Regions from separate parts of the Sphingobacterium sp. B29 genome, predicted to be linked through region 1. Evidence: riboswitches for the same ligand, from Rfam matches in the RefSeq annotation. Region 1 holds a riboswitch; the other holds the start of a gene.
The links. Region 1 has a riboswitch for thiamine pyrophosphate ahead of thiS (sulfur carrier protein ThiS). Riboswitches for the same ligand answer to the same signal wherever they lie in the genome.
Positions count from the first base shown of each region.

Region 2: linked by a shared signal. The riboswitch ahead of thiM (hydroxyethylthiazole kinase) and the one ahead of thiS (sulfur carrier protein ThiS) in region 1 are both predicted to bind thiamine pyrophosphate.

Region 1 covers NZ_CP019158.1:4,208,599-4,213,035, forward strand. The annotation lists gene BV902_RS18115 (alpha-L-rhamnosidase) at 1-1,787, opposite strand, end outside; TPP riboswitch at 1,948-2,043, shown strand; gene thiS (sulfur carrier protein ThiS) at 2,103-2,309, shown strand; gene thiC (phosphomethylpyrimidine synthase ThiC) at 2,361-4,175, shown strand; gene BV902_RS18130 (thiamine phosphate synthase) at 4,172-4,437, shown strand, end outside.
Region 2 covers NZ_CP019158.1:4,592,522-4,596,958, forward strand. The annotation lists gene BV902_RS19840 (hypothetical protein) at 1-355, shown strand, start outside; gene BV902_RS19845 (VanW family protein) at 481-1,323, shown strand; TPP riboswitch at 1,386-1,478, shown strand; gene thiM (hydroxyethylthiazole kinase) at 1,560-2,363, shown strand; gene thiE (thiamine phosphate synthase) at 2,353-2,985, shown strand; gene thiD (bifunctional hydroxymethylpyrimidine kinase/phosphomethylpyrimidine kinase) at 2,982-3,821, shown strand; gene tenA (thiaminase II) at 3,808-4,437, shown strand, end outside.

The DNA.
Region 1 (4,437 bases):
ATTCCATCTACATAATCGACATAGCGTTTGATATTTAGATAACATTCTTCTAATGCACGTGGGTCTCCATAAAACTGATAGATCTGCCATGGAATGATGGCAATGGTGCTTGTCCAATCCAAACCATTTGCGGTACCATAGCCCCATCCGCCAGTTGGAATAATATCGGGTAAGACACCATTCTCCTGTTGTTCATCACGATGATCTGCCATCCACTTTTCATAAACTGTTATCCCGTCAAAATTGTAAAAAGCTGTTTCAATCGCTAGATGCCCATCCCCTGTCCAACCGTTCTTTTCGCGCTGCGGACAGTCTGTAGGATAGCCCATCAAATTGGACAAGTAGGCATTGTTGGTCGCTTCCCATAGTTTGTTGACCAACGCTGATGATGTCTTAAGCTGTCCAATAGCAGGCACATCACTATGCATAAAATAGGCGGTCACAGCCGAACTATCCAACGCGATCGCTGCACTACTACTAATTTCGACGTAACGAAATCCCTTGTAACCGAACTTGGCCATAAACTCATCATACCGACCACTTAAGGTCAATATATCGGTCTGAAAGGGCTCCTTTTCCTTATCGCCCCGATAATAAACATCAATATTGGACTGATCAAGATGCCCATCCGCCAACAACCGCTCACCATGCTTGATACGCAGCATAGTACCCGCAGCTCCTTTCACCTTAATTTTTGTAATCCCGGCCATATTCTGGCCCATATCGAACACATAGGTACGTTGGTCTATCTTTGTCACTGATTTCGGCTTATAGGACTTCACGAGCCGAATCGGTACCATCTGTTGGGAAACGATATGTGCAGATGGCGCATTTCTATACTGAACAGCCTGCCAGGCCGAATCATCGTATTTTGGTTTATCCCAGTTGGGTATTTCTAGTCTTGCATCGTAATGCTCACCAGTGTAAATATTATTATAGGTGATTGGTCCTGACGCTGTCTTCCACTGCTTATCCGAAACAATGGTTTCCGTCGTTCCATCTGTATAAACGATTTTCAGTTCTAAACAGAATGTTGGCCGGGCCCGCCATGGTGCTTTATCAAAATTCCAAACGGCCAGTGGTTGATGATTATACCAGCCATTCCCCAAAACAACGCCAATGGCGTTCTCTCCTTTTTGAAGCTGCTGGGTTACGTCCGTCACGACATACAATGTCCGTCGGTCAAATCGAGTATACATTGGATCCAGACGATGGTCGCCAACGCGCTGGCCATTAATGGAAAGTTCATATAATCCTGCTGCGGCAATATATGCGCGGGCAGATTTTATCTGCTTATTTGCCTTAAATTCTGTTCTAAAATAAGGCGTTTCTCGCGCATGAATATCCTTATTGTCGCTGATCCATTTTCCTTTCCAAAGGTCCATTCCCATCATGCCCGTTTCGAACGATGCTATTTCTGAACGTGTTGATACACCATCCTTATCCCATACTTTAACCTTCCAGAAGTACTTGGTCTGTGGCTTTAACTGTGCGCCATTATAGGACACTAACATAGCCGAGCTGAACTGTTTGCCACTATCCCAGTTATCTTTGGTCTCTCGCAGCAGTGCCAGCGAATCTTGCCCTAAAAAGATCTGATAAGCCTGTTGTACCGCACCTTTACGTTGGTCCTCAAGTCGCCAGCTAAGTCTTGGGTGAATTGCATCAATACCCAATGGATTGACCAAATGTTCGCATGTCAACTGCACGGCGCTGCAGTTGTTTTTAGGTTGGGCATAAGTGTTGCTAGCGATACACAACAATGTTGTCAATAAAATCCTACGCATTAAAAGATACTATTCTTGGTGGTTGTTAAATTGTTTTAGCTGATTCAAAAAACTAATATATCAAATATTTCCCACATACTGACCTGTACTTTCCTGTACAATAAACCCAAGTCTGCAAAATAAAATTCTTGCAACTTTCATAAAAATAACCTTATCTTAGTCACAACTTTAGGGGTGTCTGCTCGTGCAGGCTGAGATTTTACCCTTAGAACCTGATCCGGATCATACTGGCGTAGGGAAAAGTGAGCTGTCTACAAGGTGCATTGCTGTGCCTTTGTGTAGCCATTCCTAAAGTTTTACCAAAAAAATTAAGGAATGGAACTTACAATAAACCATCAGATTCGATTTTTCGACCCCTCGCTTACTTCATTGGAAGGCTTGTTGCTTTTGGAATTATCCGGCCAAACTCAGGGCGTGGCTGTAGCTATTAACAACAAAGTCATACCCAAAAAGGACTGGGCTACGACACCACTAAAACCGCACGATCAGATTATTTTAATCACCGCGTCCCAGGGCGGATAGCTATTCCCCAAAAATCAATCGAACCGAGTAATTCACCCCAATAAGAAAAAAATGACAGCTGAAAAAATTACGCAATCGCCCTTTCCAAATGCAAAGAAAATTTTTGTATCCGGAAAACTATTTCCTATTCAAGTCGCTATGCGTCAAATCTCCTTGAGTCCAACCAAATTAACGAATGGAGAAGTAGAAATTAATCCCCCGGTAACAGTCTATGATACTTCTGGACCATATACCGATGACACCATCCATATCGATATCCGAAAAGGCCTCCCGCGCCTTCGCGAACAGTGGATCTTAGATCGTCAGGATGTCATACAGCTGCCTGGCACCAGCTCTGAATATGGACAAAAACGCCTTTCTGATCCAACGTTGGATGAACTCCGATTCGCGTATAGCCATAAACCAAAAGTAGCCTCTGCCGGCAGGAATGTCACCCAATTACATTATGCAAAGCAAGGCATCATTACGCCTGAAATGGAGTACGTTGCTATCCGTGAAAACCAACGTATCGAGCAGCTCACGGCCAGTACCTCCGGAATGGATCATCAGCATAAAGGACAGAATTTTGGTGCCAGAACACATGATAAAGCAATTACACCAGAATTTGTCCGTGAGGAAATCGCTGCCGGAAGAGCAATCATCCCCAATAATATCAATCATCCTGAAAGTGAACCCATGATTATCGGGCGCAACTTTCTTGTTAAAATTAATGCCAATATTGGCAATAGTGCTGTAAGCTCAAGTATAGAGGAAGAAGTTGAGAAAGCAGTATGGGCCTGTCGTTGGGGAGCCGATACCATCATGGACCTGTCCACTGGCAAAAATATTCACGAAACCCGCGAATGGATTATCCGTAACTCGCCCGTTCCAATCGGTACAGTACCGATCTATCAGGCGCTCGAAAAAGTGAAGGGGGTGGCCGAGGACCTTACCTGGGAAATATTCAAAGATACCTTGATTGAACAGGCCGAACAGGGTGTTTCTTACTTTACCATACACGCCGGCGTACTGCTTCGTTATATCCATCTCACCGCTTCTCGAGTAACGGGAATTGTCTCCAGAGGAGGGTCTATCATGGCCAAATGGTGTCTTTTCCACCACAAAGAGAACTTTCTCTATACCCATTTTGAGGAGATCTGTGAGATTATGAAGCGATATGATGTTGCTTTTTCACTTGGCGATGGTCTCCGTCCAGGAGCCATTGCAGACGCCAACGATGCGGCTCAATTTGCGGAGCTCGAAACACTGGGCGAGCTCACCAAGATCGCCTGGAAACACGATGTTCAGGTGATGATCGAAGGTCCGGGCCATGTTCCTATGCAATTGATCAAAGAGAATATGGACAAGCAATTGGCTTGTTGTGACGAAGCACCATTTTATACCTTGGGCCCCTTAACAACTGATATTGCTCCAGGTTATGACCACATCACATCAGCCATTGGAGCTGCGATGATCGGATGGTATGGATGTGCGATGCTTTGCTATGTGACGCCCAAAGAACATCTGGGCTTACCAAATAAAAAAGACGTTAAAGACGGTGTAATCACCTATAAACTAGCTGCCCATGCGGCCGATTTGGCCAAAGGACATCCAGGTGCGCAATACCGTGATAATGCCTTGAGTAAAGCGAGATTTGAATTTAGATGGGAAGATCAATTCAACCTTTCCCTCGATCCAGATACAGCACGTGAATATCATGACGAAACATTGCCGGCAGATGCGGCCAAAGTGGCTCACTTCTGCTCCATGTGCGGTCCCAAATTTTGCTCCATGAAAATTACGCAGGAAATCAGAGATAGTGCCGCACAAGGGATGCTGGAAAAATCGCAGGAATTCATCGCGCAAGGAAAAGAGATTTATTCATGATCATCGCTTTTACAGCATCAGAAACGATCCCTTCTGAAATAGGGATTATAAATGCTTTGTTCAAAGAAGGACTTGATATCCTGCATTTGCGCAAGTATCATTTTACGGACCTACAAATGTCCAGGTACGTTGAATCTATAGATTCAACGTACCTGGACAGATTGGTCCTACATTCCCACCCTCACCTATCGGCTGAGCTCGGAATCGCACGTATTCATATGAACGAAAAGAATAGAAAGGATAGATCAACAAATCAAATGCT
Region 2 (4,437 bases), 380 kb from region 1:
TTTTGTCTATCAACGGAGAGACTGGACCATTTACAGTTATGATCAACAGAATCGAATTACTGAAGAGATTTCGGGCAGAAATGATCAAAGAGAAAGTCGCGTCCGCTATCAGTATGATAGTCCGGAAACAAGTGACTACTCGCTGCGCCAAACCTTCGATCAAAGCGATCGACTGACAGCCGAAATCAAGCGATCGTACCGAGCCAACGAAACGATTGATGAGTTTTATTATGAGGGTGTATTACAACAAAAATCTATTGTAAAAGATCTCGGAAACTGTGCCTACGAAAGCTTGATCTATAACAAGGAGGGAAAGTTAACAGCGAAATACATACAGGCAAAGAAAACCAACTAAACGAACTGAAAAACTGCACTAAGCTCAGACAATAAGATTCTTGATTTTGACAAAAAAATATTCGACGAAATTCGGCAAAAAACACATTTCTGCACTAATTTTGATAGCGATACATAAACGTCAAATTGAGAAAAAGAAAACTGATCAGTCAACTTCATCCCATACTCTATTTTATTGCAGTATGGGCGAGAAGAGTGCAGCGCAAAGCCGTTTGGCTATTTGATAATAAGAAATACAGCACAGCTAAATCAACTGAAAAACTTCCCTTTCGTATTAAAAAGCATCAGTCTGTCTTATTAAAAAAACTAGGCGAAAATAATATGCAATTGCAGATTAACAAAGTTACCAACCTGAAAATTGCAGCAGCACAGATTAATAGCATTCTGATCAGACCGAAGGAAACCTTTTCATTTTGTAAACTCGTTGGACTACCCACTGTAAAAAAAGGATATCTGCCCGGCATGGAGTTATCCTTTGGTGAAGCAAGAGCGGGTATTGGCGGTGGAATCTGTCAAATATCCAACCTCATCCATTGGCTTGTTATCCATAGTCCACTCACCGTCAATGAACGTTATCACCACTCTTTTGATCCATTTCCGGACGATGGCCGTGTTTTGCCATTCGGTAGTGGAGCTACCGTCTTTTATAATTACCGCGACTATCAATTCACCAACAACACGCCTTACACCTTTCAAATAAATCTCTGGTTCACAGACAAATGTTTAGAGGGCGAATTAAGAATTGATCAAGAACTGGATTTTGCGTACCATGTCGTTGAAAAAGAACATCAATTTCTTAAAATAGACAATCAGTTCTTTCGGAAAAATGAGATTTGGCGCGAGAAATTTTTAAAGTTTCAGGGTGTAAAGATTTTGGAAACCGAACTTTTGACCAAAAATTTTGCCCGGGTTACCTATACCCCTGTTGAATACATTGAAATTAGTGCCGATCAAAATCCGGCCGATTAACTCAACAAGCTAATGATCGAAAAATGACGGATATGAAAAGTCCTCTTTTTTGTTTAAGTTTGGTCTGGCTTTGGGGGTATTCTGTATAGAATTGAGATAGTCCCTTTGAACCTGATTCGGTTTATACCGGCGTAGGGAAAAGCAAAAATCCACTGTACAGCATACTCCTTTACTGCACAGGCTATCGCTCTTCTTCCCTCCAAGGCCACACAGTATATCTTAGCATATGTAAAAAAATGGAAGATTCAATTATCAATTTATTAGAGCAGCTGAGGGTCGAAAAACCCCTTGTACACAACATCACAAACCTAGTCGTGATGAACAATACTGCCAACGCACTTTTAGCCCTAGGAGCGTCCCCTGTGATGGTACACAGCCCATTAGAAGTACGCGAGGTTGTCGATATTGCACAAGCTCTTGTCATTAATATCGGCACCTTGAGTGAAGATACTGCCGAAGCTATGCTGGTTGCTACCGAACATGCCAATACCATTGGACGGCCATGGGTACTTGATCCTGTTGGTGCTGGGATATCAGCATTCCGCAATGATTTATTATCCAATCTACTGGATCTCAAACCCACGGTTATTCGTGGAAATGCATCAGAAATCATGACGCTGTACAATTTCAACCAACCGAACACAAAGGGAGTCGACAGCACGACAGCGAGTAAAGATGCGCTCCGATTTGGCCAATTATTACAAGAACAAACCGGCTCCATTATCTGTATTTCTGGAGAAGTAGACTATATCCTTTCACAGCAATATCGGGTTGAAGTTTTTAATGGCAACCCTTTAATGACACAGGTAACTGGGCTTGGCTGTAGTGCTACTGCGCTTATTGGTGCATTTCTAGGTGTTACAGACCAATATTTTGAAGCAGCTGTTGCCGGTGTATCCATTCTGAGCTTAGCGGGAGAACTCGCTGCCCAAACAGCAGCTGGACCGGGCACCCTGCAATTGAATCTCTATGATGAACTCTATCAGCTCAATGCAGAACGTCTAAAATCAAAGCTCAAGATCAAACGCTATGCGCATTAATCCGCTTTTTCCCTACCCTTTATATTTGGTAATTTCTGAGCGGGACTGTTATCCTCAAAATTGGCTCAATGTTGCCGAAGAAGCCATTATTGGCGGAGTCGATCTTATACAATTGCGCGAAAAGGCTGACGATCCGGCCACATTTTTGGATAAAGCCATCCGTTTGAAAAAACTGACCGATCATTATGGTATTCCGCTCGTGATCAATGATGCCGTAGCAATCGCTGCCCAAATCGAGGCATGGGGAGTACATGTGGGTCAAAATGATTTGCAGCCGCTCGCTATTCGCGAAAAATATGGTGATAAATTAACCATAGGCTGGTCCATAGAAGACATGCAACAACTGGAAAGTGAACAAATGTACACCGTCGACCACCTTGGTGTAAGCCCCATTTTTTCTACGAAAACAAAAGTAGATACGGTTACTGAATGGGGAATTGCGGGTTTAAAACAACTTCGGAGTAGGACGGAAAAACCATTGATCGCTATCGGAAGGATGAATTTACAAACAGCAGAAGAGACCTGGAATGCCGGTGCAGACTCCATTGCAGTCGTTTCGGCCATATGCCAAAGTCAAGATCCCAGAGCCGCCAGTGCACAACTAAAAGAACTATTAAAATGACAAAAGATAAAAAATACCGCGTCCCTACCGTACTCAGCATTGCGGGGTTCGATGGTAGCGGTGGTGCAGGTATACAGGCAGATACCAAAACCATATCTGCATTAGGTTGTTATGCCATGAATGTTTTAACTGCCTTACCCGTTCAGAACACACAAGGTGTAAGACGTATTTATGAAATTCCTACAGCAGCCGTCCAGGACCAATTGGATGCTATTTTTGACGATATCTATCCCGATGCAATCAAAATAGGAATGGTACACAATATTGAACTTGTGGAGCTTATTAGCAGCTATTTAAAAGAATATAAAGGGCCTATCGTATTTGATCCAGTCATGGTCTCGACCAGCGGGCACAAGCTCATTCACGATGATACAATTCAGGCCTGCATAGAACTTCTTTTTCCTTTAGCAATGCTGATTACACCAAATTTAGACGAGGTAAGTGTTTTAGTAAACGAAGTTATTGACAATGTTGAGAAGATGAAAAAAGCGGGAAATAGCCTATTGGCGAAAGGTTGTCAATCCGTTTTGATTAAAGGCGGGCATCTCCAAAGTCAAGAATTAACATCCCTGTTGTTCCAGCACAAGAGTCCACCAATTGAATTCAAATCTCAAAAAATTAACAGCAAAAATACACATGGTTCCGGTTGTTCGCTTTCTTCAGCAATTGCGAGCCATTTGGCACAAGGCGTTGGTCTCGATAGCGCGGTTGAATTCGCATTGGCCTATATACACGCAGCAATAGCTGGTAGCAAAGATCTCGTCATTGGCAAAGGAAATGGGCCATTAAATCACTTCCATAATCCGATTAAACTTATTCAATATGAACTGGACTGATCATGCCTGGGAATCCATAACAGCTATTTATTCGGATATACTTACTATGCCATTTATTGTTCAGCTTAGTGATGGTAGTCTTCCCCTGGATAAATTTCAATTTTACATGCAGCAGGATGCTTTCTATTTAGAAGAATTTGGCCGTGTGCTCGCCTTTATAGGTGCAAAAAGTGCGGATAACCAACAAGCATTGGACTATTTCGAATTTGGTCGCAATGCGCTTCTTGTTGAACGGGCATTACACGAAAATTACTTTCGGGAATTTGGTTTAAGTCCTGCCGACAAGAGCAACAAAATCGAACCAACCTGCCATCATTATGTCCATTTTCTTAAAAGCGTAGCCGCTTTCGAGAGCATTGAGGTCGCTATGGCGGCAACACTCCCCTGTTTTTGGATTTATAAGGAGGTCGGAGATCACATTGTATCGACAGCAAATACACAGGGAAATCCCTATTCCAAATGGATAGAAACCTATAGCGGTGAGGATTTTGCACAGGGCGTTATCAAGGCGAAAAACTACGTTGACAAAATTGCTGCAGAAACTACTGCAACAAAACGGGAGAAGATGCGACAAGTATTTATAACAGCTTCCCAATTAGAGTATCAATTCTGGTTA